One region of the Priestia sp. YIM B13489 genome, then DNA from elsewhere that is predicted to be linked to it. Evidence: predicted binding sites of a transcription regulator. Region 1 holds the regulator's gene; each other region holds the start of a gene.

What was found. Region 1 encodes Rex, which represses fermentation and respiration genes when NADH is low (regulators of the CRP and FNR family bind a similar motif). Its sites were predicted from a motif close to TTGTGAAATATTTCACAA; they were not measured.
Region 2: the regulator Rex is predicted to act here: its motif matches at 3,174-3,191, upstream of yeiL (transcriptional regulator YeiL).
Region 3: the regulator Rex is predicted to act here: its motif matches at 9,903-9,920, upstream of ACFX4W_RS18220 (anion permease).

The regions. Positions count from the first base shown of each region.
Region 1 covers NZ_JBHZOQ010000053.1:3,075,650-3,085,517, forward strand. Annotated here, with positions in the region: gene groL (chaperonin GroEL) at 1-1,080, opposite strand, end outside; gene groES (co-chaperone GroES) at 1,148-1,432, opposite strand; gene ACFX4W_RS21540 (CPBP family intramembrane glutamic endopeptidase) at 1,732-2,460, shown strand; gene ACFX4W_RS21545 (YdiK family protein) at 2,457-2,684, shown strand; gene tatC (twin-arginine translocase subunit TatC) at 2,710-3,465, opposite strand; gene tatA (twin-arginine translocase TatA/TatE family subunit) at 3,481-3,666, opposite strand; gene ACFX4W_RS21560 (redox-sensing transcriptional repressor Rex) at 3,720-4,358, opposite strand; gene ACFX4W_RS21565 (ABC-F family ATP-binding cassette domain-containing protein) at 4,817-6,751, shown strand; gene tsaD (tRNA (adenosine(37)-N6)-threonylcarbamoyltransferase complex transferase subunit TsaD) at 7,006-8,022, opposite strand; gene rimI (ribosomal protein S18-alanine N-acetyltransferase) at 8,019-8,468, opposite strand; gene tsaB (tRNA (adenosine(37)-N6)-threonylcarbamoyltransferase complex dimerization subunit type 1 TsaB) at 8,483-9,181, opposite strand; gene tsaE (tRNA (adenosine(37)-N6)-threonylcarbamoyltransferase complex ATPase subunit type 1 TsaE) at 9,178-9,648, opposite strand.
Region 2 covers NZ_JBHZOQ010000053.1:35,942-42,456, reverse strand. Annotated here, with positions in the region: partial or broken gene ACFX4W_RS05930 (AbrB/MazE/SpoVT family DNA-binding domain-containing protein) at 1-144, opposite strand, end outside; gene ACFX4W_RS05925 (hypothetical protein) at 514-807, opposite strand; ZMP/ZTP riboswitch at 1,039-1,117, shown strand; gene ACFX4W_RS05920 (phosphoribosylaminoimidazolecarboxamide formyltransferase) at 1,167-2,333, shown strand; gene yeiL (transcriptional regulator YeiL) at 2,489-3,151, opposite strand; gene ACFX4W_RS05910 (class I SAM-dependent methyltransferase) at 3,260-3,895, shown strand; gene ACFX4W_RS05905 (cupin domain-containing protein) at 3,948-4,277, shown strand; gene ACFX4W_RS05900 (serine hydrolase) at 4,539-5,378, opposite strand; gene ACFX4W_RS05895 (class I SAM-dependent methyltransferase) at 5,681-6,496, shown strand.
Region 3 covers NZ_JBHZOQ010000053.1:2,430,899-2,445,768, forward strand. Annotated here, with positions in the region: gene ACFX4W_RS18180 (sugar porter family MFS transporter) at 1-202, shown strand, start outside; gene ACFX4W_RS18185 (glutamate-5-semialdehyde dehydrogenase) at 236-1,480, opposite strand; gene proB (glutamate 5-kinase) at 1,477-2,310, opposite strand; gene cstA (carbon starvation protein CstA) at 2,554-4,362, shown strand; gene katA (catalase KatA) at 4,637-6,097, shown strand; gene ACFX4W_RS18205 (hypothetical protein) at 6,251-6,373, shown strand; partial or broken gene ACFX4W_RS18210 (ATP-binding protein) at 6,423-6,581, opposite strand; gene ACFX4W_RS18215 (alpha-amylase) at 6,862-8,313, shown strand; gene ACFX4W_RS18220 (anion permease) at 8,343-9,776, opposite strand; gene ACFX4W_RS18225 (class I SAM-dependent rRNA methyltransferase) at 10,056-11,255, opposite strand; gene ACFX4W_RS18230 (PhoX family protein) at 11,779-13,677, shown strand; gene ACFX4W_RS18235 (tRNA dihydrouridine synthase) at 14,087-14,870, shown strand, end outside.

The sequences.
Region 1 (9,868 bases):
ACGGTCAAACTCTGAAGTTGTTTCTTCAAGCTGAGCTTTGATTTGGTTTACACGTGCTAGGATATCTTCTGCGTTTCCTGCACCGTTTACAACTGTTGTATTTTCTTTTGTTACGACAATTTTAGAAGCGCGACCTAATTGATCGATGCTTGCTGTTTTTAAGTCAAGACCAAGCTCTTCAGTGATTACTTCTCCGCCTGTTAAGATCGCAACGTCTTGTAGCATTGCTTTACGACGATCACCGAAACCAGGAGCTTTAACAGCTACAGCTGTGAATGTACCACGAAGTTTGTTCACAACTAATGTTGCTAAAGCTTCGCCTTCTACGTCTTCAGCGATGATTAATAGAGGCTTGCCTTGTTGAACAACTTGCTCTAATACCGGTAAGATTTCTTGAATGTTACCGATTTTTTTGTCTGTGATTAAGATGTATGGATCATCTAATACAGCTTCCATTTTATCTGAATCAGTTACCATGTAAGGAGATGCATACCCACGGTCAAACTGCATACCTTCTACCACTTCTAATTCAGTTGTGAAACCTTTTGATTCTTCAAGTGTGATAACGCCGTCGTTACCAACGCGCTCCATTGCTTCAGCAATTAATTGACCTACTTCTTCGTCAGCTGCTGAGATAGCCGCTACTTGAGCAATTGAATCTTTACCTTGAATTGGTTTAGAGATTGCTTTTAGTTCTTCAACCGCTACAGCTACTGCTTTTTCCATACCTTTACGGATACCCATTGGGTTAGCACCAGCCGTTACGTTTTTAAGACCTTCTCTGATCATTGCTTGCGCTAAAACTGTTGCAGTAGTTGTACCGTCACCAGCAACGTCGTTTGTTTTGCTAGCAACTTCGGCTACTAATTTAGCACCCATATTTTCAAATGCGTCTTCTAATTCGATTTCTTTTGCAATTGTTACACCGTCATTTGTAATAAGCGGTGAACCGAATTTCTTTTCTAATACAACGTTACGACCTTTTGGTCCAAGCGTTACTTTTACAGCATTTGCTAATGTATCTACACCACGTAGCATTGCGCGACGTGCTTCTTCGCTAAATTTAATGTCTTTTGCCATGTTCTTTGACCTCCTCAAGATGTTCTTAATAATCTATTTTTTACGTATGATAAGTTTGTGGTTAACATTAGCCGATTACAGCTAAAATATCGCTTTCGCGTAAAATTAAGTATTCAGTACCTTCGTATTTCACTTCAGTACCCGCATATTTTGAGAAGATGATACGATCGCCCGCAGCTACTTCTAAAGCTACACGCTCACCGCTTTCTAATACTCGGCCTGTACCAACAGCAACAATTTTACCCTCTTGTGGCTTTTCTTTTGCACTGTCCGGTAACACGATACCGCTTGCTGTTTTTTCCTCAGATTTTACAAGTTCAATCACTACGCGATCACCTAATGGCTTTAACAAGTGAAACAACCTCCTCAAATAATATGTTTGCATTTTTATTAGCACTCAACCTCAACGAGTGCTAACACAATTATTATATTAAAACAAAGTGGGTTTTTTTTGCAAGTATTAAACAAAAAAAATTTAAAATTTACGAAAACTACATATAATAGTTTTAGATTTCGACGATTTTGAGAAATAAAGCATTCTTTTCTCTGTTCAATAATATGTATGTTACAATACGAGCAAGAAGAAATTACTAACTTTACAGTACTTCTTCGACATATATACATAAAAACCTTTTAAAGGAGTATAGAAGATTGGAAAAACGTTATTGGTATGTTATCCTCACCTACATCCTTATGCAGTTTTCAGGAGTTGTTGGTATACCGCTGTTAAAATTAACAGGAATGTTTGATCAATATCCAGTTCGAACAGCGAATGTCATGCTTTTGACTTATTGGACCATCATTAGCTTTATCCTTGGTTTACTTATTGTCTTACTGCTGCTGCGCCGTGACATGTCCATGCGTATAGAACATGCGGGAACAACGGTAACTGTGGTCTGGTCAGTCCTTGGGGTGTTCCTGGCTATGGCTGGTCAAGCTGTAGCAGGTATGATTGAGCACGCTCTTGGCATTACCCAAGTATCTGAAAACACACAAAATATTGTTAATCTTGTTAAAGCAACGCCGTTCCTAATTGTCGTTACGTCTGTTATTGGACCAATTCTAGAAGAGATTATTTTTCGAAAGATTATTTTCGGCTCTCTTCACAAACGATATAATTTCTTTGTCTCTGCATTTATTAGTTCCCTTATTTTTGCTGCCGTACACTGGGATTTTAAACATTTGCTCGTGTATACAGCCATGGGATTTGTATTTGCATTCCTTTATGCAAGAACAAAACTAATTATTGTACCCATTATTGCTCACGTGTTGATGAATACAGTCGTTATTTTATCTCAAACTATTTTTGCAGATAAAATTATAGAAATGCAAAAGCAAGCAGAACAAATGCAGTTTATTTTTGGAGGCATGTTTTTATGAAGAATATCCCTTTAACACGAGGGTTTATTTATATTATTATGGGGGTTTTATTCACCTACCTGGCTATTCAAAATGCTCAGGAAACCGTGTGGAATTTCCCCACGATCTTATTTGCACTCGTAGCCGCGTTCGATTTCAGATTTGCGGTGCGCATTTTTATCTTGCACTATAAAATTAAAAAGTTGCAGCAGCAATATAAAAATCAAGATGATTCATCTAAATAAAAAAACCACTGTTTCAGTGGTTTTTTTACATACTAACATCTTCTCTTTCTTGCTCTGCCCTTGCCTTTAACACTTTGCGATACGAAATGCGGGAAATAATGATGCTGATTTCATACAAAATTAAGAGCGGCACTGTCACCATCATGTGCGAGAGCAATTCTGGTGGTGTAATAAGTGCGGCAATAACTAGCAGTACGAAATAGGCATACTTTCGAATTTGAGATAAAAACATAGGCGTGATAATTCCTAATCGCGTCAAAAACATGACGACAACAGGAAGCTGAAACAACAGGCCAAAAGGCAGTGTGAGCTGCATTAAAAAAGAAAAGTATTCATTAATGCCAATCACTTGGTTTACATTCAGCTCATCAGAAACGCGCGTCATAAAATCGACGACAAATGGAAACAACACGAAATAAGAAAAAGAGACACCGCCGATAAAGAGAAAAATGGAAACAGGAATATATCCAAGCGTTACCTTACGCTCTTTTTCATATAAACCAGGACTAATAAATGCCCAAAGTTGATACAGTGCAACAGGAGCTGCAAGTACACAGCCGATAATAACAGCAAACTGCATATAAATCTTAACTGGATCTGTTAGCCTAAATGCATTCATCGTTAAATTTTTTGCCTCATCAGCATGCTGTAAATAGACAATAACCTTATCCGCTATAAAAAAGCCGCCAATTGTGGCAATGACAAAGAAAAATAAAACAATTAAAATGCGCTTTCGCAGCTCTCCTATATGATCATATATTGACATTTCTTGTTCGGTCATACTATGATCACCCTTTTACTCTTTGTCATCTACTTGACGCTGTTTATCTTTTTCACGATCTTCTGAGGCACCGCTAGCGGCATGCTTAAACTCTCTAAGCGTTTGCCCGACTGATCTTCCTAGCTCCGGTAACCGTTTCGGTCCAAAAATAAGCAGTGCTACAATCGCAATAATAATCCAACTGCCTGCTCCAATCCCCATATTCCCACTCTCCTTATTAATTTAGACTTAAGGAAATCGTAACACAGTCCATCTTATTCAACAGGATAATTTTTCAAAAAGTAGACAAGCGACTGTAATTCTACAGCCAGATCAATATGATGCAGTCGAATCTCATCCGGTACGTTTAAGCGTGCAGGAGTGAAGTTTAGAATCCCTTTAATTCCGCAATTCACTAAACGATCGGTAATTTGCTGAGCCACAGTGGCAGGAACGGTTAAAATCGCCACTGAGATATCATCACTCATATAATCTTCCAATTGGTCAAGGTGATAAACCGGCACGTCGCCTACTTTTGTACCGACTTTATCTTCTATCACATCAAAAGCGCACTCAATTTTGGTGTTATTATTTTTAATAAAATTATAATTTAAAAAGGCCGTTCCCAGATTCCCTACGCCAATCAGTGCTACTTTCGTTACTTCATCTTGGTCTAACGTTTTACGGAAAAATGTAAGTAAATAATTCACATTGTAGCCGTATCCCTTTTTCCCTAATGCTCCAAAGTAAGAAAAATCCCGGCGAATAGTAGCAGAATCAACTTTCACTGCCTCACTTAACTCCGCTGACGAAACACGCTGTTTACCAGAAGCATGCAAGTTTTTTAAAAAACGATAATAAAGCGGCAATCGTTTAGCCGTTGCTTGTGGTATTTTTAATTGTTCAGTGTTCACGTTGTACCCCCTCAGTTCATGTATGTCATTACTAACATTTTCAAGTCATATTGCATTACCTTTCACAAAGCCTCAACCGCCTTGAGGTAGCGCTTCCAATTCTCTCTCTTTTCTCTTGTTTTATATATACTCCGCTTCACACCCCGACGCCTTTTGTCTATCCAGGAATACTTAAAGTCGGTAGCTAGAACGAAGCAATTAGCCCTTCAAAGGATCCGTTTGTTAGTCATGACGGATTTTCTACATCCATCATATATAAGTTCAGAGATGCACTTATCTCTTATTTTAACATAGTATCCTGTATAAAATGTGCAGGTAAAATCATTTTATTTCATGAATCAAAACATTCGCTTCATCATTTGTTCTTGTCCCTCTACAAATTACAAACGCTTGTAGGAAGAACTTGTAGTTGAAAATATGTTAAAATACACTATGGATATACTACTAGAGGTGAAAAAATGATTATTCTACAATTGAACGGTATTACAAAATACTATGGGGCAGAACCCATTTTATCGAATATAAAGTTAGAAGTACAATCAAAAGACCGCATTGCCCTAGTGGGACGAAACGGTGCTGGTAAATCAACTTTATTAAAAATTATTGCTGAGCAGCTTTCTTATGACAGCGGAGAAATTATTAAACCTAAAGGTGTTTCCATTGATTATATGGGACAAGATACAGTTCTTGAGTCAACACTCTCCATATGGGAAGAAATGATGACAGTCTTTGCTCCGTTAAAGAAGATGGAAAAAGAATTACGTACGCTTGAAACGAAGATGGGCGATCCAGACATTTTTAATGATTCAGTTCAATACGAAAAACTAACCAAAGAGTACGATCAGCTTCAAGTAACGTTCAAAGATTTAGGCGGCTATCAATATGAAGCGGATACACGATCTATTCTTCACGGTTTCCGTTTCTCAAACTTTGACTATAGCACCCCTATTTCCTCCTTGAGCGGTGGACAAAAAACGCGCTTGGCTCTTGCAAAACTGCTTTTAACAAAGCCAGACTTGCTTATTCTGGATGAGCCTACCAACCACTTAGATATTGAAACTTTAGCATGGCTGGAACAGTTTCTGCAAGGGTATGAAGGAGCTATTTTAATTGTTTCACACGATCGTTACTTCCTTGATAAGGTCGTAAATCAAGTGTATGAAGTCACACAAAAAACAACGGTCAAGTACACGGGCAACTACTCTAAATACCTTGTACAAAAAGCAGAGCGATATGAAAAAGAGTTGCGTCAGTACGAAAAGCAGCAAGATGAAGTCGCAAAACTGAATGATTTTATTCAGCGAAACATCGCCCGCGCATCGACTACAAAACGTGCGCAAAGCAGACGTAAGCAGCTCGATCGAATGGAGTTAATAAATCGACCTAACGAAGGCGAAAAATCAGCTAGTTTTTCGTTTGAAATTGAGCGTCAAAGCGGAAATGAAGTCTTAAATCTCGAAAACGTGTCCATCGGATATGATGAAAACAAATATGTCGTCCAAGACGCAAACCTTCGGATTAAAAAAGGTGAAAGCCTTGCGTTGGTTGGCCCTAATGGAGTTGGGAAATCTACGTTATTAAAAGGTATTGTGGATAAACTAAGCTTCAAGACTGGAACCATTTCTTTTGGCTCAAACGTAATGGTTGGTTATTACGACCAAGAGCAAGCTAATTTAATATCTAATAAAACTGTTTTAAATGAGCTTTGGGATGACTACCCATCCAAACCTGAAAAAGAAATTCGTACAGCGCTTGGAAATTTTCTGTTTTCAGGTGATGATGTACTGAAAATCGTTTCGACGCTTAGCGGTGGTGAAAAAGCACGTTTGGCTCTTGCGAAGCTTATGCTTCAAAAAGCTAATTTCTTAATTTTGGATGAACCTACTAACCATCTTGATTTAGATAGCAAACAAGTACTCGAGAATGCGTTAATTGATTACCCAGGGACTCTATTATTTGTTTCACATGACCGTTATTTTATTAATCGTATTGCAAACAAAATAGCAGAGCTATCTCCTGAAGGAGTAGAAGAATTTCTTGGAGATTATGACTATTATGTAGAAAAGAAAGCAGAAATAGAGGAAATCAAAGAATTAGAAAATATAAAAGCCAACGAAGAACGTACGGTAAAAGTAGATAAACAGTCTTATAAACAAGATAAAGAACAAAAGAAATTGATGAGGCAGCGAACGCGCCGAATTGAAGAAATTGAAACTGAAGTAAACAAATTAGAAGCCGCACAAGCGGAGAATGAAGAACTTCTTTGTAATCCTGAAATTTATCAAAACCACGAAGAAGTATCAAGATTAAACGGTGAAAATGAAAAAATTTCTTCACAGTTATCCACATTAATGGAAGAGTGGGAAGAATTACAGCTGCTTCTAGAAGAATAGCCTATATTTTTTCGTATTTATTCACCCTATTTACTTGTTCGTGCGCTTTAGGACAAGCTTTATCCACTCTGTGAATAAATAGTGGATATCTGTCTGATTTTCATAATTAAAACTTGTTGATAACATGTCCGTGTACTGAGTGCACGGACTTTTCCACATAATTATCCACAGTCAATTCTAAATTTATTGAATATTGTTGATAAATCATTTTTATCCACAAAAAAGACGAATGAGAAATAAATCTCATTCGTCTCTTACTCTTCCAAGTCTAAACCGGGGTTTGCGTTTAATGACATATCTGAGCGTTTTCCTTGAGCAAATCGTACACTTGCCGCTGCTCCAATCATTGCGGCATTATCCGTGCATAGAGATAGCGGCGGGATAATAAGCTCAATGTTTGATAATGGTGCAAATGCTTCTTCTAGCGCTGCTCTAAGTCCTTTATTAGCAGCAACTCCTCCTGCTACTAACACTTGCTTAACCTTATATTCCTTTGCAGCTTTAACCGTTTTAGTTACTAACACATCAATAACACTCGCTTGAAAGCTAGCAGCAAGTGTTTGTGGAAGAATTTCTTCACCTTTTTGCTTCGCGTTGTGGACAGTGTTAATAACTGCTGATTTTAACCCACTGAAACTAAAATCATAGGATCCTTCTTCTAGCCAAGCACGCGGCAAATCAATTAATGGCTCTCCTTCATGTGCAAGGCGGTCAATATGAGGTCCGCCTGGATATGGAAGGTTTAACGTGCGGGCTACTTTATCGTAGGCTTCTCCTGCCGCATCATCTCTCGTTTCACCAATCACTTTAAACTGACCGTGACTTTCCATGTATACAAGCTCTGTATGCCCTCCAGATACAACTAGCGATAAAAGCGGGAATTCTAATTTTTTGATTAGCTGATTTGCATAAATATGTCCTGCAATATGATGAACACCAATTAATGGCTTTTGGTGTGCAAATGCTAGCGCTTTGGCTGCATTTACGCCAATAAGAAGTGCTCCCACAAGCCCAGGTCCTTCCGTTACAGCTATTGCATCAATATCTGCAAACGTCAAGTTCGCTTGCTTTAAAGTTTCTTCAACTACTACCGTAATTTGTTCCACATGATGACGAGATGCAATCTCCGGTACGACACCGCCAAATCGTTTATGGCTTTCTATTTGTGATGCCACCACATTGGCTACAATTTCATGACCGTTTCGAATCACGGCCGCTGCTGTCTCATCACAGCTTGTTTCTAATGCTAAAATTAATTGATTTTCACTCATAAATTCACCCACATAACTAATGCATCCTCATTGTTATCAGAATAATAATTCTTACGAATACCTCCAGGTTTAAAACCTAGCTTTTGATACAATGATTGTGCAATATGATTAGATACCCTAACTTCTAATGTCATTGACACAGCACCTAGTTTTCGAAGAACGTCCATCACGTTGCGCAGCAGCAATTCACCGAGTCCCTTACCTCGGTAGTCTGGCAATAGGGCAATGTTGGTTACATGTGCTTCGTCAATAACAATCCACGTTCCGCAATACCCAATAATATTTTCTCCTTCTTCCATCACAATGTAAGTTGAAAATTGATTATTGGTTAACTCATTTTGAAACGCTTCTGAACTCCAAGGTGTCGTAAAAGACTTCTCTTCGATTTTCACTACTTGATCAATATCTTTAACTTCCATTAAACGAAACTTAATTGTTAGTTTCATGTTTATACCTTCTTTTATCCTTTTTGCTGTGAAGCAAGCCAGTTAGCTTCGGCTTCAGCTAAACGAATGTAGTTCGGAACAAAAGTATGCACAGACTGCGGCTCTTTCTTCATTCCTAAAAAAGCCAATTCACTTGGTCTTGGATTAAACTGCTGAACATGGGCAAATACAGCTTGTTTACCCAGCACTTCTTTTAACGCCTCTTCATGCATGGGAAGATCATTGCCTATGAATAAAATGGGTTTGTTGTATGACTTTAAATGTTCCGCCCAGTCCTTATTAATAACAAGTCGATCACTTTCAACTTCTAGAAGACCTCGTTCATTATTCCATTCATATAGTCCTGTATAAAGCTGTTGACGGCGCGCATCAAATAACGGAGCAATATACCCATCAAAATAGCGACCGTTTGCTGCTAGTGCTTCAAGGCTAGATACACCTATTAAAGGAATATTTAAAGTCCAAGCAAGTGTCTTGGCAATGGTAACGCCAATTCGTACACCTGTATAAGATCCGGGACCATGTGCCACTACAATACGGTCTAGCTCGCTTGGCGCAATATCACAATCCTTTAACAAAGATTCCACAGCGTTCATCACACGAACGGAGTGATTCTTTTTTAGATTCGTAATAATTTCTCCAATTACTTTGTTTTCTTCAACGACAGCAACACCCATGACAAAATTGGATGTATCAATGGCTAACATTTTCATCTTTTAAAAAGCTCCTTACATATTTCAACGTACCGACTGCCTATCGCTTTTACAAGGATTTTACGAGTCGTTTCGTTTTCATGGTAAATATTGATTTGAATATATTCATTAGGAAGCTGCTCTTCAATCAGATGAGCCCACTCCACGACCGTCACGCCATCTCCTTCAAAATACTCATCGAACCCTAGGTCTTCAAATTCATCCCCTAGACGGTACACATCCATATGATAAAGAGGAAGGCGACCGCTTTTGTATTCTTTAATGATCGTAAATGTCGGGCTATTCACATTGCGTTCAATTCCTAATCCTTTAGCTAAACTTTTTGTGAATGTTGTCTTTCCAGCTCCCAAATCGCCTTCAAGCAGCAGCACGTCACCAGCTTCTAATAAAGTTGCTAGACGAGCAGCCAGCTGATTAGTTTCATCAGGAGACGTAGACATAAACGTAAATTCGTTAATCTCTGTCATTCATTCAGAACCTCATTTCAATCTGTATATATATATTGTAAACGTTGTGGACTATACATATCCAGTAAGAAATCCAACAATCTTTAACATCGCAATTCTATAAGGAAATTTCTTTGTATATAAAAAATTCCTTAGGATTGCTCCTAAGGACGGTAAAGTTTTATATAAAAATGGTTCAAACAATAAAAAAGACGAAACAATGTGTTTCGTTTCTAAAACA
Region 2 (6,515 bases), 3.0 Mb from region 1:
ATATTTTTTCAACACAATGTTCTCATTATCTACAAAAATTTCAACAGGGTCGTTCTTTTTAATATTTAATGTTCTTCTTAATTCGATGGGTAAGACTACTCTTCCCAGGTTGTCTAGTTTCCTAACGATGCCAGTAGCTTTCAATTTAAAACCTCCATAAAATATTACTTACATACCCATTAAGTGTACAATATGCTTTTTATTGTTTTCATTAGTAATATATTACATTTTTTGACGAGGGAAGATATTTCAATATGATAAGGTTAGAAATAAAGGTTGCATGGAAGAATTATAATAGAAATTGTTAAATCACTCAGCATTTTTAGTTTAATCTGATGTGTTGATTAGAGATGTAACTTATTTAAGATATTTATAACCTACATAAAACTAACTTTAGCATATAAGTAAATACTAAAACATTTTATAAAAATTAATAGTTTCATTATTTATACTTAGTGACGACAAATTGTGTGTTTTTCTTCAAAATAAATAGTAGTTAAAAGGTTTTATCATTCAATTAATGATATAGATTCTCCATATGTTCTTCTTTTTTCTATCTATAAAATTACTCCATCTTTCTCCTTGGCTGATATAATCATTAAACGTAGCATTCTTCATTACAATATGACCTCCACATTCATCTGCCACTTGTTTAGCAGACTCTTCATCAATGGGAAATGCTAATGATTCCTCATTAGTAAATTCGTAACTGGATACCTCTTTCCTTTTTACGTTCTTATACGAATGATATACGTAATATAATTTACCTACCTTTATAAAATAGTATGGATACTCGCTGTTAGGCAACTTTACTTCCCTCCATTTCTGCATCCTTCAATTGCTTTATAAGTTACTATTACTATCTTACTTGGACTTAAAAAGGTAAAATCCTTCTACGCCAAAGGGTTTCCTTCTTCATGTGTCCCGGAAAGCTGTATTATGTAAACTAGATCTGTATATCATATACAACTAAAAAAGAAAAATTCGGCTAAATGTATTGTTAAAATTACTGTTATTATGTAAAATTTTCTTATAAAACAGACTATGTGTTACTGGCGTAAACATGGAGAACCATGAGGAAGCACATAGATAACGGCCGTACGCCTGGGCAAAGTATTTGAACATGAGTTCAAATACTTTTTTTATTTAGAAAGGGGATTTTTTACATGAAAGAGATTGGTTTACGGTACGGAATGAACCCAAATCAAAGTAAAGCTAAAGTTCGGAATGCTAAAAACACGCCTATTAAAATCTTAAATGGAGAAGCGAGTTATATTAACTTTCTAGATGCATTAAACGCTTTTCAACTGGTTCAGGAGCTTCGACAGGCTACTGATCAACCTGCAGCTGCATCCTTTAAACACGTAAGTCCAGCAGGTGCAGCTGTGTACTCTCCACTAAATGAGACACTTACTGAATCCTATTTTGTTAAAGGCCTAGACCTGTCTCCATTAGCGATTGCTTATGCAAGAGCGCGTGGGACAGATAGGATGTCTTCATTTGGAGATTGTGCTGCTTTTAGTGATGAAGTGGATATAACTGTAGCTAACCTCCTCAAAACAGAGGTTTCTGATATGATTGTTTCACCAAGCTACACTCAAGAAGCACTAGAGATTTTGAAACAGAAAAAGAAAGGAAAATATCTAATTTTAGAGATTGATCCAAATTATGTGCCTGATCTAATTGAAAAAAGAACGATATTTGGCATTACTCTAGAACAACAAAGAAATGATGTACAGATTGGGAAAGAAGTTTTCAATCAGATTGTTACGACTCAATGTGATATCCCTGATCATGCAAAGAGAGACCTTCTTGTTGCTCTTATTACATTAAAATATACACAATCAAACTCCATTTGTTTCGCATTAGATGGCCAAACAATTGGAATTGGTGCTGGACAGCAGTCCCGTATTCATTGTACGAGGTTGGCTGCTGAAAAAGCTGATAAATGGTGGCTAAGACAACATCCAAGAGCCCTTAACATGAAGTTCAGAGAAGGCATTTCTCGTGTAGAAGTTAATAATGCAATTGATGGATGGCTGAATGATGATATTACTGAGGTAGAAAATGAGCACTGGAAACAATGTTTTGAGGAGGTCCCTGCTAGGCTAAGTAAGAGTGAAAAACGAGAATGGCTAAAAAGATTAAAAGGCGTTTCCTATGCATCCGACGCTTTTCTACCTTTCCGTGATAATATCGATCGTGCGGCTCAAAGTGGCGTTAAATATGTGGTTCAAACAGGAAATTCTTTACGAGATGAACAAGTTACACAGGCAGCAAATGAATATGGGATGATCATGGCACATTCAGGTATACGTGTATTCCATCATTGAGCTATGAATTAAATATGATTAGCCCAAAAGAGCCAAGACTTATAAAGGGATTGGCTCTTCTAGAATGTTTTCGATACATGCGATTATGGCAACTACATTTTATATCATTTACATATAGTCATCTTTCTTATGAAACGAGGTTATTATGAGTGTCTTTAATTTAATTCAGCTAATTTTTTCAAACGTTCTTTGTCCCTAATAATGTAACCTCGCGACTGCTTTTCAATAGTCTTTGATTTACATAGCTGGGCTAGTACATGGAGTAGATGGCGATATGATACACCCAAGTATTCGCATACTTCAGTATGTTTTTCTTTATAAAAGTTATCATCAGCCGACAACATTATAAAAGCAGCAAGACGGTTCTCGAGTGGATAGGCCTGATTTTGTGTATACTTTGCTGAAATTTTAGTTGCTTTCTCACTTAAAAAACTGCATAAATATCTGAGAAATGTTACATCTGTTAAGAGCTTATTTTTACAGGTGTTAATAGGAATAGCTAAACAAATGGTTTTAGTGACAGTTTGTATAGCTTTAGAATATCTTTGTGAATTTAATAGTTCCACTTCCCCCATAAATGTTGGAGCTTGTAAAAAATTAATCAAGGACACTTTCCCATTTTCGTGTGTAACATAGAGTTTTGCCTTACCTTCAACAAGATAATAAATATATTGAGGATAGGAGCCTTCCTTATAGATAAATTCACCACGTTCAAATTCGCAGACCTGAATAAATGGAGTAATTGGAAAGGAAAAAAGTGATTGAATAGAGTATTTCTCGATATAGTAACTTTGCATAGGCTCGTTTAAAAATTTCATTTTTTCTCCTACTATTATAAAAATATGAGATATCTCACATTATTTTATGTTTTTACATGCTATGATGCAATAAAAGTTGATAGATCAATAGGGAGTTGTTTCATAAAGATGATCAAACAAGATGAATATTGGAATGAAGTAGCTAATAAAAAAGAATTTACTACGCCTTTTCAACCTGAATTATTCCTAACACATGTTAATCACAATGCTGCCATATTAGATTATGGTTGTGGGTATGGACGGACTTTATTGGAATTAAGAAGTTACGATTATAACAATTTACATGGTGTAGACTTTTCAGAAGAAATGATTAAAAGAGCTAAGTCTCATAACTCAGAAATCGATTTTCAAGTTATTCAAAGTGGGAAGCTTCCTTTTTCTAATGATTCTTTGGATGCTGTCTTACTTTTTGCAGTTTTAACATGTGTTCATAAAAGTGAGGAACAAAACGCTATTTTAAATGAGATTAAACGGGTACTAAAGCCAGGAGGTATTATTTACATCAACGACTTTCTACTGAATAGTGATGAAAGAAATAAATTACGTTATGAAAAGGCACTCACTAAGTATCATACATACGGGGTTTTTGAATTACCAGATGGGGCCATTTTACGTCATCATAGCGAAGAACGTGTGAAAGAATGGGTAGATCAATTTGAAACCTTAGAATACAAGAAAGTAGAATATACAACTATGAATGGAAATCGTTCAAATGGTTTAGTTTACATGGGGAAATTAAATTGAATTTATTATAGATAACATATAAAGGGGAATTGTAATGCTAGAGAAATTAGAGCTGGAAAAGATTAATCTTCAAGAAATTACAAAAGATATTAAAGATCAACACTTGAATTTTCCTGTATCGAATATTAATAATCACTGTCTTCGTATAGCTGTATTTTCAGGCGAATACAAATGGCACTATCATTCTAATTCAGATGAGCTTTTTATGGTTTTGGAGGGAGAACTTTTAATTGATTTTAAAGATAGGGATACAGCCGTGTTAAAACCGAATGATACGTTACTTATACCAGCTGGAACAATACATAGAACCAGAGCGAAACAAAGAACAGTAAATCTTTGTTTCGAGGATATAAACGCTGATACCATAATTATTGATGAGTAAATGAAATAACATAAACATTGTAAAAGCCATTTAAGATAAGTCTTAAATGGCTTTTACGTATGTACAGATAAATTCTTATAAGCTGTTTTATGTAAACAGAATATGTTACCGATCTTCCAAGAAAAAATTCTGAAAAGGTATGTTGAACATCACCATTTAGTGAGATATATAAATAAAATAATGAAAAAAGTATTAAGCGAGAAGGTGCGTCTCGTCTAATACTTTTTTCATTATTTTAAGTGGTAAGTTTTATGTTTAATTTTATGAAATCCTATCTGTGAGTCTACTAAATACAATCGGCTTTGTACTCAACATTGGTGGTAAATGCAATTTAAACTGTGATAATTCGCCTTCTACGTCCATCTCATAGGCAATTAACACAGTCATTTCCGTATGAGAAAGATTCCACTTTGTCGTGTATACATTGTAATGATGATGTTTCATCTCTATATTAACTGATTCCCACTTTAAATATAACGTATCGTTTTGTTTATACACTTCCATTTTCCCATATGCAGGATGCTCAAATATCCCTGTATATTCTTCTACTGCATGTGTAAGGGTTGTCTCTTTTACTTGTGGAAGAGGCTTATCTAATTCTTTCATCATTTCTTTAAATTTAGCTGTATCTTCTATAGCTCTTTTACGCCAGTCAATTGCATCTAGCTCCAAATATTGAATTTTTTCTGCGATGTCTTTTCGTGTTAGTGAAGATCCATACCATAGTAATTCATGACGACTAACACCAGAACGATGAGAGGCCAAATTACGAGCTGTAGTTTGTGAGCTTGCTAGAGGATCATGGAGTGAAAAAGCAGGAATATACGTTTGAACAGATTTATCCCAATTAAACTTTTGTTGCTGAGCAAGTAAACTTAGAGAAAGCGTCCCAAAAGCTTTTGTAGATGAACCAATTGCAAACAGTGTACTTGGTGTAACAGGTTTTTTATTTTCAATGTCGCGATACCCAAATCCTTCAGAAAGAATAATTTCTCTATCTTTTATGATTGCGACTGCTGCTCCTGGCACATTTAAATCTTTCATCATTTCCTTTGTATAACCACCCAGGCGACCTGTAAGAGAGGATTTTATTTTTTGCATAAGAATTTTTCTCCTTTACCATTTTTTTCTACAAGTAGGTTATTTCGAGATAAAGAAGAGAAAGACCTTGTTGTTAACAAAGATGTCATATTTTTAGTTTCTGACTAGGAGTTATAGTTGACATATAAATATATTCTTTTTAAGAACAATGGACAAAGATTTTAGATATCTTGACTATTCATAACGCACATTATGTTAATTAACTTTGTATGTAATCTCCATCAATAGTTTACAAATTCTACAAAATAAATAATACTTATATTTATTGGAAGTTGCATAAGACATAGAAGGGGAATTTTTTTATGAACAAAGTTATGGATTATTACTCAACATTTGATGAGTGGGGACGCCTAGATAGAGAACCCTTAGAGTTTCAAATAAACTGGCATTATATACAAGAGTATCTACCGGAAAACGGCAGTATATTAGATAATGGGGCTGATCCTGGTAAATATGCAATGACACTAGCCGAGAAAGGATTTCAGGTAACGCTAACTGATCTCACTCCTAAATTAGTAAAGGTAGCTGAAAATAAAGCACAAGAACTTGAGCTTTTTAATCAATTTAATGGATTTCATATTATGGATGCAAAGGATTTAAATTTATTAAAAGACAAAGAGTTCGATGCTTCCTTGATGATGGGGCCAATGTATCATCTACAGAATGAACAAGATCGTGATGCTGCTGTTAAAGAACTGTACCGCGTGACAAAAGATGAGGGAGTTGTATTTGTTGCCTTTATGTCCCGAATTAGGCACGCTATCTCTTCACTGTTAAATCCAGAGGCGTGGAAACCCAATAATACAATGGACAATATCGAAGAGTTTATTGCTACTGGCGAATTTAATCATCAGGATGAAGGAAGATTTACAGGAGCATATTACTTTGATCTACAAGAAATTAATCCTTTTATGGAATCTAATGGATTTGAAACCTTAAGTCTAATTGGATCATCTAGTATTGGTTCTCTTTTATCTAAAGAACAATGGAATTATTGGACAGACAAGGGACAAGTTGAGTTTGATCGATTAATTGAATTATTAAAGAAAACAGCAACCGACCCTTATACTTTAGGCGTTTCGTCACATTTGCTTTATATTGGTAAGAAAAAAAGATAACTAAATAGTTATCTTTTTT
Region 3 (14,870 bases), 640 kb from region 1:
AATGTCTATTTCTACGTTTTTCTTGTGGATAGCTAATTGGTTTGTATCTCAGTTTTTCCCTATCCTTTGGAACAAAGCTGGAGGATCTTTTACATTTTTATTCTTTATGTTTATGTGTCTCGCTTCATTTTTGTTTATATGGAAGTGGGTTCCGGAGACAAAAGGAAAGTCACTTGAAGAAATTGAACGTATATGGAAATAAGAGAAGCCTGGGCATATGCCTCAGGCTTCTTTTTTATCGAATTTGTCCATCTCCGTAAATAATATATTTTAGCGTTGTTAATTCCTTTAATCCCATTGGTCCACGCGCATGAAGCTTTTGTGTACTAATTCCGATTTCTGCCCCGAAACCAAACTCTTCTCCGTCCGTGAACCTCGTTGAAGCATTCACATAAACAGCGGCTGAATTAACGCGCTGTAAAAAACGCTGAGCATGAGCATAATTTGTTGTTACAATCGCTTCAGAGTGATGTGAACTATGAACATTAATATGAGAAATCGCTTCATCGATATCATCTACGATTTTAACCGCCATGATGAAATCCAAGTATTCTTTTTTCCAATCCTCATCCCCTGCGGGAACAAGATCTGGAACGATTGTTACCGCACGTTCATCACCGCGTACTTCTACATCTTTCTCTCGTAGCGCTTGAACAATAATCGGCAAAAATTCATGAGCCGCTCGTTTATGGATAATCAGCTTTTCGGCTGAGTTACACACCGCTGGACGAGATGTTTTTGCATTAATGACAATATTGGCCGCCATGTCACCGTCATATTCTTCATCGACATAAATGTGGCAGTTCCCAGTTCCTGTCTCAATAACGGGAACCGTTGCATTTTTTACCACTGCTTCAATTAAACCAGCACCGCCTCGAGGAATTAATACATCGATATATTCATTTAATTTCATTAACTCCAGTGCTGTTTCTCTCGACGTATCTTCAATAAGCTGTACGCTATGCTCAGGCAACCCTGCACTTGCCGCAGCTTGAGATAATACAGAAACAATCGCTTGATTCGAATAAAACGCCTCGCTGCCTCCGCGCAAGATAACTGCATTTCCTGCTTTTAAGCATAAGCCTGCTGCATCACACGTAACGTTTGGACGCGCTTCATAAATAATTCCTATGACACCAATAGGTACACGCTGCTGCCCAATTTGTAAGCCATTTGGTCGCTTCGCCATAGACAGCACTTCTCCTACTGGATCCGCAAGCGCAGCTACTTGGCGCAGGCCGTCTGCCATTCCGTGAATCCGCTCTTTATTTAAAGATAGGCGATCCAACATCGCTTTTGATGTGCCTTTTTGAACGGCTTTTTCTATGTCTAATTCATTGGCTTTTAAAATCGCTTCTTGCTGATTCAATAAAGCAGCCGCCATTTTATAAAGTGCCTGCTGTTTTTGTTCGCTCGTTACATTTCCTAAGAAATAAGAGGCATCTTTTGCCTGCTTTCCTTTAAGCTGCAATTCACTCATTTCATTACTCCTTCAGCTTGTTTTAAGAATAACGTTCCAATTTCTTGGCCTTCAATAATATCTCGCAAAATATTTGGCTCTTTACCATTTGCTAAGATTAAGCTTACGCCTGCACTTGTAGCTGTTTTAGCAGCGGTAAGCTTTGTGACCATTCCGCCTGTTCCAACGTCAGTTCCACTATCTCCAGCAAAATTTTCAAGTTCCGGTGTAATGCCATCTATTACTTTCATTAACTTAGAGTTAGGGTTTTTTGTGGGGTCTGAATCAAAGAAACCGTCAATGTCAGATAAAATAACGAGTAAGTCTGCGTGAATCAAAACCGAAACAATGGCAGATAAATTATCGTTATCGCCGAAGCGCACGATGTTTTCAATCTCATCGATGGCAACCGTATCGTTTTCATTCACAATAGGAATCACTTTATCTTCAATTAATTTTTCAAACGTATTCACAACGTTATTGCGCACATGTTCATCTTCGATTACATCCTTCGTTAACAGTACTTGACCAACGATGTGGCTGTACTCACCAAAGAATTTACTATAGATATGCATAAGCTCACATTGCCCGACAGAGGCCGCTGCTTGTTTTTCTCGAATAGAAGTTGGCTTTTCCTTTAACTTTAGTTTTTTTACTCCCACTTGAACGGCACCTGATGTAACAAGCACAACTTCTTTTCCTGCATTCATTAAATCGGATAAAACACGCGCTAGTTTTTCAATGCGTGCTAAGTTAATATCTCCATTATCATAGGTCAACGTAGATGTCCCTACTTTGACTACGATACGCTTGCTATTTTGTAACTCTTGACGATGGTTCACTCTTTTCATCTCCCTAACTAAAACACCTAAATGCGTACTAATTTTTTAAAAAATTATAGCAGAGATTATGCGAAAAGTCTTATAGTTTTTCAAAGGGAATTTGAACTTTCTAATTTTTTAAATAATTAAGGGAAAAACTGGTGATAAAAGCGCTTTCTTCTTTTATAATGAAAGTTGTAAGGGGAACACACAATTACATAACGTTGTGTAGTAGTACAAACATCAGACAACTAAGGGATAGGGGGATTTGTAATGAATGCGGTTACGATTGTTATTGGATCTATCTGTATTTTAATGATTGCGTATCGGCTATACGGAACATTCATGGCTGTTAAGGTCTTGAAACTAAACGATTCGCAAAAAACGCCAGCACATGAGTTTGAAGATGGGAAAGATTATGTGCCAACCAACCGATGGGTAACATTTGGTCATCACTTTGCAGCTATTGCAGCTGCTGGTCCGCTTGTTGGACCTATTTTAGCAGCTCAGTTTGGCTATTTGCCCGGACTGCTCTGGCTTTTAATCGGAGCTGTAATCGGAGGAGCCGTTCACGATGCGGTTGTGTTATTTGCATCTATGCGCCAAAAAGGCCAGTCGCTTTCCGAAGTGGCTAAAAAAGAGCTAGGACCTGTCGCTGGTTTTTGTACAGGTTTAGCTATGCTTTTTATCATTACCATCACAATGGCCGGTTTATCTATGGTCGTGCTACACGCACTTGAGAAAAACCCTTGGGGTACATTCGCTGTTGGAATTACGATTCCGATCGCAATGGGGGTAGGTATTTACCACAAAAAAACCGGTAATTTAAAAGCGGCTTCTACCGTCGGCTTCATTTTAATTTTAATCGCCGTATTTAGCGGTCCTTATATTCAAGGAACAGCTTTAGGAGATTTTTTAACGCTAGATATTAAAACACTTTCAATTATTCTTCCCGTTTATGCATTTTTCGCAGCGGCCTTGCCCGTTTGGCTGCTTTTAGCACCTCGAGATTATTTAAGCAGCTTTATGAAAATTGGTGTCTTTATCGCGCTGATTGTAGGCGTGTTTTTCGTAAATCCAGCAATTCCATTTCCTGCAGTTACTGAATTTATTCACGGAGGCGGCCCTATTTTAGCAGGACCCGTGTGGCCGTTCATTTCCATTACGATCGCCTGCGGTGCTATTTCCGGCTTCCATGCATTTGTTGGTTCAGGGACAACCCCTAAGATGCTCGACCGTTGGAGTGACATTAAAGTTGTAGGCTTCGGGGCGATGTTAGTCGAATGCTTGGTAGGAATTATGGCATTAATTGCCGCAACAGCTTTACATCCTGGAGACTATTTTGCAATCAACTCTACACCTGAAGTGTTCAAAACGCTCGGCATGAACGTGACAGCTCTTCCTCAGCTTAGCCAAGAGATTGGTCTAAACTTAGAAGGCCGTACAGGCGGGGCTGTTACACTGGCCGTAGGAATGACATATATCTTCACAGAAATTCCTTGGTTCAGCCACCTGTCTTCTTACTTTTTCCAATTCGTCATTATGTTTGAAGCAGTGTTTATTTTAACTGCTATCGACGCGGGTACACGCGTTTCCCGCTATTTAATTCAAGACTTTTTCGGTGAATTTTATAAGCCATTGAAGCGAGTAGACTGGCTTCCGGGGTCCATTTTTGCAAGCGCCCTAGCCTGTTTTATGTGGGGGTATTTATTGTTCTCAGGAGATATTGGCTCAGTTTGGGCGCTGTTCGGCGTATCGAATCAGTTAATGGCCTCTATTGGTTTAATTATTGGAGCAACCGTTATTCTTAGAATTGCAGATAAACGCTCCTATATGCTTACTTGCCTTATTCCGCTAGCCTACCTTTACGTAACGGTTAACTACGCAGGTTATTGGATGGTTAAGAATGTCTATTTAAATGAAGCTGCGGCAGGTTACAGCATATTAAATGCAACTCTTTCAATCATCATGCTTATACTCGGTCTCATTATTATGATTGCTGCGATTCAAAAATGGACGCAGCTTTGGCGCACGCCTCAGGCTGAACTGGCAGCGAAAGCAAACTTATCACAAAATATATAAAACGAACACGCTTGCTTATATAAGCAAGCGTGTTTTTGATATGGTAATAGCCGGTCAAAATAATTGCACACCAGGCATTTTTATTATTAAACTAAATATACTATACAGAAAATTTTTAAAATAGTTCGTACATTCCACATGCGTATCCCCCACTGACTACATCTCAAAATTAACAATTTAAATTATAATAATTATAATTTAGTATTGATTTTTTATTTAAAAATGTTATTATTATTTCTAACATAATAAAATTCAAATAAGAGGTGGTTCTAAGATGACAACAAACAAGAATAACCTAACGACTAGTTGGGGAGCTCCGGTTGGAGATAATCAAAATTCAATGACCGCTGGTTCACGCGGACCTACTTTAATTCAAGATGTTCACCTTTTAGAGAAATTAGCCCATTTTAACCGAGAGCGAGTTCCTGAACGCGTCGTACACGCAAAAGGCGCCGGTGCCCACGGCTATTTTGAAGTGACAAATGATGTTTCAGCCTATACAAAAGCAGCTTTCCTTTCTAAAGTAGGAAAACGAACACCTCTATTTGCTCGCTTTTCAACAGTAGCTGGTGAAAACGGCTCAGCAGATACCGTTCGCGACCCTCGCGGATTTGCTGTTAAATTTTATACAGAAGAAGGAAACTACGACTTAGTCGGAAATAATACACCTGTATTTTTCATCCGAGATGCGATTAAATTTCCTGACTTTATTCATACACAAAAACGCGATCCACGCACACATTTAAAAAACCCGACGGCCGTTTGGGATTTCTGGTCTTTATCTCCTGAATCTTTGCATCAAGTTTCTATTTTAATGTCTGACCGCGGTATCCCGGCAACTTTACGCCATATGCATGGATTTGGCAGCCACACATTTAAATGGGTTAATGCCAAAGGAGATGGCGTTTGGGTAAAATATCACTTTAAAACAGAGCAAAGCGTAAAAAATCTGTCTCCAGACGTAGCTGCAAAGCTAGCTGGTGAAAACCCAGATTATCATACTGAAGATTTATTTAATGCCATTGAAAAAGGCGATTTCCCTTCATGGAAGCTGTACGTTCAGATTATGCCATTAGAAGACGCTGATACGTATCGCTTTGATCCGTTTGATGTAACAAAGGTTTGGTCACAAAAAGACTACCCGTTAATTGAAGTAGGTCGCATGGTCTTGGACCGCAATCCAGAAAATTATTTTGCCGAAGTGGAGCAAGCTACATTCTCACCTGGAACGCTTGTACCGGGAATTGACGTATCACCTGATAAAATGCTGCAAGGTCGACTATTTGCATACAGCGATGCACATCGCTACCGCGTGGGTGCTAACCATCAAGCGCTACCGATTAACCGTCCGCGCAATGAAGTAAATAACTATCAGCGTGACGGTCAAATGCGCTTTGACGATAACGGCGGCCGTTCTGTTTATTATGAGCCAAACAGCTTTGGCGGCCCGACAGAATCTCACGAAAACAAACAAGCGGCATACCCTGTTTCAGGCGTTGCTGATAGTGTTGCATATGATCATAACGATCATTACACGCAAGCAGGTGACTTATACCGCCTTCTAAGCAAAGACGAGCGTACGCGACTAGTTGCAAACATCGTTGAAGCTATGAAGCCTGTAGAAAAAGAAGAGATTAAACTGCGTCAAATTCAGCACTTCTACAAAGCGGATCCAGAGTATGGAACACGCATTGCAGATGGTTTAGGATTGTCTGTTCCGCAGCAAGTAAAATAAAGATATCAGTTTTTGTAATGAGAAAATAAAGGTATTTTTCTCATTTCATATTCTCATTTATTCTCAATTAGTTTAACATTTTATCACTAAATAAGTATCCATATTTTATGGATACTTATTTAAATTCTTGTAAAAAGAGGAAGGGGTGAAGAAATGATTGGACAAGAAATAAGATGTAATCAGTGTGATAGAGAAATAAAAGTACTAAAGCACAGTACGCTTTGCGGTTGCGGAATAAAATTACGAACGCTAAAAAAAGAGAAGCAACCAGCATAATGAGGTTGCTTTTCTTTTTTACTAGATATGCTGTTTATATTCACTCACATTAAAGAATAATCGTTACTTTAAATAAATCTCCGTCAATTTTAATATTCAGTTCTCCTCCGTGCAAATCAATAATTGACTTAGCAATAGCTAACCCAAGTCCGGAGCCATCGGTTTGTCTTGAAGTGTCCCCTCTTTTAAATCGTTCAAACAGCTCAGCACCTACAACTAAAATCATATATTCGTTCACTGATTTCTAACACTCCTTTCAAAAGTATATCATGGGTCATTTCGTCTATGGGTTTTACTGTAAACTGCATTTTTTAAGAAAAAAGAAGAAAACATTTTAAGATTTTCTTAAGCTTCAAACATTGAAAAAGGTTTAAGGAATAGGGATAACAGGAACGTTAAAAGAAAAAATATAATCAATTCCTCATTTGATTCTAAAGAACTATCCGTGAGCGATTATATCTTTTTATTTAAAAGGAGGATGATTTAACTTGGAACGGAATCATACAATTATGCAATTTTTCGAATGGCATGTGCCAGCTGATGGCGAGCATTGGCAACGCCTCAAAGAGCTCGCTCCTCAACTAAAAGAACAAGGAATTGATTCCGTGTGGATTCCCCCGGTTACAAAAGGTGTTTCATCAGAGGATAATGGCTACGGCGTTTATGACTTATACGATCTTGGCGAATTTGATCAAAAAGGAACCGTTCGTACAAAGTATGGAACCAAGCAAGAGCTGCATGAAGCGATTGATGCCTGTCATAATCATGGAATTAATGTCTATGTGGATATTGTAATGAACCATAAAGCTGCAGCAGATGAAAAAGAAACGTTCCACGTCATTGAAGTGGACCCCATGAACCGAACAGAAGAAATTTCTGAACCTTTTGAAATTGAAGGTTGGACAAAGTTTACATTTGAAGGGCGCGGCGATCAATATTCTTCTTTCAAATGGAACTTTAATCATTTTAACGGCACTGATTACGATGATAAAAATGGAAAAGAAGGCGTTTTTCGTATTGCCGGAGAAAACAAAAGCTGGAACGAAAATGTGGATCAAGAGTTTGGCAACTACGATTATTTAATGTTTGCGAATATTGATTACGATCATCCTGAAGTTCGAGAAGAAATGATCAAATGGGGAAAATGGTTAGCAGACACTCTGCAGTGCGACGGTTATCGATTAGACGCCATTAAACATATTAACCACGATTTTATTAAAGAGTTTGCCCACGAATTGTCCTCTTCTCAAGAAAAGCCCTTTTATTTTGTGGGAGAGTTTTGGAATCCAGAGTTAACAGCCTGTCAGGAATTCCTAGACGTGATTGATTATCAAATCGATTTGTTTGACGTATCGCTGCACTATAAACTGCATGAAGCCTCTCAGCAAGGAAGAGATTTTGATTTAACCACGATTTTTGATGATACATTAGTCAAGACTCACCCTTTGAATGTTGTCACATTTGTAGATAACCATGACTCTCAGCCAAATGAATCTTTAGAATCTTGGGTAGAAGATTGGTTCAAACAGAGTGCTTACGCTCTAATTTTACTTCGTGAAGACGGTTATCCTTGTGTGTTTTACGGAGACTATTTTGGGATAGGCGGAGAGCACCCAATTGAAGGAAAAGAAAAAGATATTTCCACTCTCTTGCATGTACGCTATGACAAAGCATACGGCCAGCAAGACGATTATTTTGATCACCCGAATACTATTGGATGGGTAAGGCATGGTGTAGAGGAATTTGAGAAGTCTGGATGCGCTGTGGTGATGTCAAACGGTGAAGATGGCGAAAAGAGAATGTTCGTCGGCGAACACCGAAGTGGACAAACGTGGATTGACTTCACAAACAACCGAGAGGACCAAGTTGTGATTGAAGAAGATGGCTACGGACAATTCCCTGTAAATGGCGGCTCTGTATCCGTTTGGGCTGAAGCATAAAAAAAACAGTGGCCTGCGCCACTGTTTTTTTACCATAGACCTAGCAGTTTCCACCACAAGCCGCCAATTCCAATCCAAATGATAATATGAATAATTGAAATTAAAAAGCCGAGCGACCACCATTTTTGCTGCGTTACATATCCACTACCGAAGAACACCGGTGCGGGTCCACTTCCGTAGTGAGTTAAACAGCCAAATAAATTGCTAAAGAACGCTAAAATTAATGCTGACAGTAACGGAGGCGCACCAGCGGCCACGATGACAGATAAAAATGCTGCGTACATAGCGCTGACGTGAGCCGTGTTACTCGCAAAAAAGTAGTGAGAATAAAAATATGCAATAGCTAATACAATCAACGCCGTCATCCAAGACATATGGCTAACAGTGCCTTTCATCAGATCACTGAACCAAGGAATCATGCCTAGATCATTTAAGAAAGTTGCCATCATAACCAAAACAGCAAACCAGACTAATGTATCCCATGCTCCCTGTTCTTTTTTGATGTCCGACCAGCTTAACACTTGCGTTAAAAGCAGCGCACATAGACCAATAAAAGCAGTTGTTGTTGCATTAATATTTAAATTAGCGCCAAAAATCCACAACACAAGAAGAAGTAAAAATACGCCAATCATGTACCATTCTTCTTTCTTTAGCGGACCCATTTCATTTAGTTTTTTTGCTGCAATTTCAGATGCTTCCGGCGTTTCTTTTAATTCTGGCGGATACAGCTTATAAATAACGAGCGGAATAACGATTAAACTAATAATTCCAGGTACGATTGCAGCCGCTGCCCAGCCAACCCATGAAATAGTCTTGCCTGTAATTTGTTCCGTCATTTTAACCGCAAGAGGATTGGCCGCCATTGCTGTTACGAACATAGCGGATGTGATCATATCTCCTTGAAACGATACTTTTGTTAAGAAAGCACCGACTCTGCGCTCCGTACCGTCGCCAGTTCTCGATCCGTATGTTTCGGATAAAGAACGAATGATTGGAAGAATAATTCCTCCAGCTCGTGCTGTATTAGACGGCATTGCAGGTGATAAAAGTAAGTCACTTACGATAAGAGAATACGATAGTCCCAACGTCTTTTTACCGAACAAACGAACGAAGATATAGGCAACCCTTGTTCCTAGACCAGTCTTAATAAAACCTCTAGAAATAAAGAATGCAATAACGATTAACCAAATCGTCGTATTTTGAAAACCGCTGAGCGATTGTTCAAGCGTTAATGTATTAGTTAATACAATAATGGTTAAAGATAAAATAGCTACACTGCCCAATGGCAATGGTTTAATGATAAGCCCTACGATAGTAGCCACAAAAATAGCGAATAAGTGCCAAGCCTTCAAATCAAGTCCGGACGGAGGTGTAATAAACCATAAAATAAGTCCGATTGCCAGACAAATTAATAAAGGAATAAATTTCACTTCGCCGGCAGGCTTTTTTGTTGTTTCAGCCATAATCTTTCTCCTTTCATGTTTTTAAATAATAGTAATAGTATGCTCTTTCCACTTCGTACTCAATACTTATCCCATTTAAAATAAAATAATTGTAAAAATACGTTTCGTAAGGATGATATTGTAAAATTGTGAAGTGTTGAGCATAATTCCTTTATTATTTTATCATATATATTGACAATATTTATCTCTTACCTTCATTTTATTCCCTTCAAAATAGCTTGTAAGCGTTATTTTTTTGAAAATAAATAAACTGCATGAATTCATCATGCAGCCTTGCATTTAGCGATTTACTTTTTGAATAAACACGACTTTTAAATAATTACCTGACTTAAATTCTTTTATTGTTTTAAAATCAGCTGGAAGAGCGAACTGCTCCATCATTTTGTACTGTTCCCCTTTTTCATTAAAAGCTTTTTCAATAAACGAATGGAATTTTTTCATATCAAAATTGCTTGCGTTCGTAGATGCTACAATGACACCATTTGGCTTTGTAAGAGCAATGGCTTCTTTTAATAAATCTTTGTAGTCTTTTGCCGCGCTGAACGTATGCTTTTTCGACTTGGCAAAGCTCGGCGGATCTAGCACCACAAGATCGAAGGTCATGTTCTTCTTGACCGCATATTTAAAATACTTGAAAACATCTTCTACGATAATGTCCTGTGCTTCGTGATCAATTCCATTTACACTAAATTGCTCAATTGTTTTAGCCAAGCTGCGATTGGCTAAATCGACACTTGTTGTTTTCGCAGCTCCTCCAAGAGCGGCCGCCACTGAAAATGCGCCTGTATACGAAAACATATTTAGCACGGTCTTTCCTTTTGCATATTTATCTCGAATCGTTTTACGGACGTCTCGCTGATCTAAAAAGACTCCCACCATCGCTCCGTCATTTAAGTAAACGGCAAAACGAATACCATTTTCTTTTACAATTAAAGGAAATTCACCTTTATCCCCTGCTACAAAATCATCTTCTTCAATATACTGCCCCTTTACGTTAAAACGTTTTTTCTGGTACAGCCCTTTAAAGTTAGGCGCAGACTTTAAGGCTTCAATGACGTATTCTTTAAATTGATAAATTCCTTCACTATACCAACTCATGACGTAATATCCGTCATAATAATCAATAATCAAGCCACCGATTCCGTCACCTTCACTATTAAATACACGAAAAGCAGTTGTGTCTTCAGACGCATAAAAGTCATGACGAGACGAAATAGCTTGCTGAATTTTTCTAGCAAAAAACGCCGCGTCAATTTGCTCATTTTTCTTCTTCGTAAGAATCCATCCGTAGCCTTTGTTTTGTTTTCCATAATAGCCTTTGGCTAAAAATTGATTTTTGGGAGTGACCAAGTTAATAATAACCCCTTCTTCTTGCAGTTTATGACCATCAACAAGCGCATCTTTTTCAATGAGTGGATAACCCTTGTTCACTTTTTTAATAAAAGCTTCTTTGGCTATAACTTGTACTTCTTTTCTCATGTGTACACCCTATCTATTTAATTTATTTCATTCTAGTTCTATCCATTTTACAACAATAATCTACATTTATCTTAACATAGATAAACAGCCCCGTTTCTAGTTATAAATAGAAAAGCAGAGGATGCCTTGAAACACCCTCTGCTTGATATGAATAAAAAATGAAATGTATGTTTTATGTTTTAAGATAAAAAATTATGAGCACTCTTGCCCCGTATAAGCATCGAACTGAGTGACGTTTTTTTCTGCTAAAATACCTTTCAATTTTGCTGTACGAGCCAAAGCGCTTCTTGTCGCCTTTAGCTATGTCTTTATTGTAAGAGCGGCCCATGAATGCACTGTGAAGCCCGGCTGAATGCTATCTGAACAAATTCTGAAAGATAGCTGAATAACTTCTAGTTAAACTTGTCATATAAATGTTCAACGTTCTTAACAACAGCTCAACAAATCCAGCGCTTCTCTTTATATTTCCTCAACAATCAAATGATTTAATAAGTGTATGAATACAATTTGGAGGTTATCAACCATGAAAAAACGAGTATCTCTTGGACTATCTCTCACCCTTTTAGCTTCTAGTGCCGCTTCTGCTTTTGCAGCAGAGCATCACCCAGTTCAACATCCAAAACAAATCAAAAGCGTCGAGTTTCAGCCAATGAAAGCACCTACTACGATTGAAAATATGATTAAAACGTATACAGAGGCATCTGTAAAAGTAACGTATAAAGATGGAAGCGTTGAAGAAACGCCGCTTAACTATAACCAGCTCTTTCTTTCAAAAGATAAAATTGTCGATAATAAAGGGGAATTAATCGCCGCAGGTACACCGATCGATGCAAACGGGGATCCGATTATTGACCGAAGCGTTCCCGATAAGCCATCACCGTACGTATCAGACGCACCGGATTCAAACAGCTTTATCACCATCAACGGTAAGTCTTATATTATTTCACATTATGAATATGAATCTGTTAATAATGCTGGAAAAGAGATTTCCGGTCTTCCCGCTTCAATGACGCTTACACAAGTTGACCGAGATGATAAAACAGGAAAATTAACGGTCAACCATGCTAAAAAAATTGATTTTTCCAATGTAAATGGTTTGTGGACGCCGTGTAATGGCTCTACAACGGATTGGGGTACTCACCTTGGTTCAGAAGAATATGAGCCCGATGCACGTGCTTTTGAAGATCCTTCATCCAGCTCTTATAAAGACGTCACGAACTTCGCTAAGCTTTATTTCGGCGACACGTCAAAAGCAAACCCTTACTACTACGGCTGGATTCCAGAAATTTCAGTGGATGAAAGCGGCCATGCATCCGTCGTAAAACATTACAGCACAGGCCGTTTTTCACACGAAATGATGCAGGTACTTCCAGATAACAAAACCGCTCTTTTTGGAGACGATGGGTCTAATACCATGATGTTTATGTATGTAGCAGATAAGGAAAAAGACTTCTCAGCAGGAACTCTTTATGCGGCAAAGTTTAAACAAACGAGCACAGAAAATGGAGGTAAAGGCGACCTTCAATGGATTAAGCTTGGCCATGCAACAGACAATGAAGTGAAAACAATAATCGACAAAGGCACAAAATTTAGTGATATTTTTGAAACAGCTGACCAGCCTAAAAAAGGATTTAAAGCTGTGAAAACCGCTGCAAGTAAAAAAGTTGAATACCTAAAAGTAAAGCCTGGTATGGAAAAAGCAGCTGCCTTTTTAGAATCACGCCGATACGGTGCAATTTTAGGTGCAACATCTGAATTCAACAAGATGGAAGGACTAACGGTTAACAAAAAAGACAAAAAAGCGTATATGGCTATTTCTTACCAAAATAGTGCCATGCTAAAAGAATCTGGCGCTGTACAAGATGATATCCAGCTTCCAAAATTAGAGTCTGGTGTGACCTACCAGCTGAACTTAGGATCGCATCAAAAAGACCTAGCAAACGGCAAGATTAACAGTCGCTACGTTCCTGCAAGCATGGAAGGGCTACTGATTGGACAAGACCTAGAAAAAGCAGATGCATACGGTAATACAGCGGACCCAAATAAAATTGCCAACCCTGACAACCTTACGTATTCAAATAACTTAAATACACTGTTTATCGGAGAAGACAGCTCACTGCATACAAACAACTTCGTATGGGCTTATAATGTAAAAACTAAAAAACTATCACGCATCCTTTCAGTTCCAGTGGGAGCAGAAGCAACAGGACTTCGTGCAGTAGAAAACATTCAAAACTCTCGCTACGTACTAAGCAACTATCAGCACCCGGGCGAGGACATCAGCGACAAAAGTATTACCGCTGTTGATAAAGAAGAGCTAGCTAATGCAATGAAAGAAAGCATCGGCATTCAAGAAACTGGCGGTGTCGGATACATTTCTGGACTGCCTTCTAAGGACGGCGCTCCTTACAAAAAGCATTAATATGTAATGAAGCCACGTCTGTTGTGCAGTGACAGACGTGGTTTTTTATATAGTCGAAGTTATTTATAAAATCGTTTATCGTAATCATAATTATGGTGAATACTTTATAATATCCTTGGAGAAAGTGCCTACACACAAACCAAATGCTTTAGGATATTTATTCGCGAGTATCCGGTACATGCCTTCAAGCTTGCTTTTAATTGCTTACACCCCACTAATACTAGATATAAAAGTTGTTTCAATAAGTATTTCCAGCAAAACAAAACCACTCGTTCCCTTGCACTTTTCCTCCCATACCATTAAAGTATATATTGGTTGAAGTTTATACTAGCATTCAACCTTATAAAAGAAATTACACTTTTTAATTTTGGGAATATGTTTTCCCTAAAAGAAAGGGTTTAGATATAAGATGAAAGATAATTTTTGGCATGAGTTGCCGCGTCCGTTTTTTATTTTGGCACCGATGGAAGCTGTGACGGATGTCGTTTTTCGCCATGTTGTGACCGAAGCAGCACGACCTGACGTATTTTTTACAGAGTTTACGAATACGGAAAGCTACTGCCATCCGAAAGGGAAAGATAGCGTAAAAGGACGTTTGACGTTTACAGATGATGAACAGCCAATCGTTGCGCACATTTGGGGAGACAAGCCTGAATACTTCCGTCAAATGAGTATTGGCATGGCCGAAATGGGCTTTCGCGGCATTGATATTAATATGGGCTGTCCTGTGCAGAATGTTGCAGGAAACGGAAAAGGTTCTGGTCTGATTCGCCGTCCAGATACTGCGGCTGAGATTATCCAGGCAGCCAAAGCTGGAGGGCTTCCAGTAAGCGTAAAGACTCGTCTTGGCTATACGCAAGTTGATGAGTGGTACGACTGGCTGAAGCACATTTTAGAACAGGATATCGTGAACCTTTCTATTCACCTTCGTACAAAAAAAGAAATGAGCGATGTTGACGCGCACTGGGAGTTAATTCCGGAGATCAAGAAGCTTCGTGACGAAATTGCGCCTCATACGCTACTAACAATTAACGGTGATATTCCTGACCGCCAGAAAGGTCTTGAACTTGCGGAGAAGTACGGCATTGATGGAATCATGATTGGACGCGGAATTTTCCATAATCCGTTTGCGTTTGAAAAAGAAAAGAAAGAGCACACAAGCGAAGAGCTATTAGAACTTCTTCGCCTGCAGC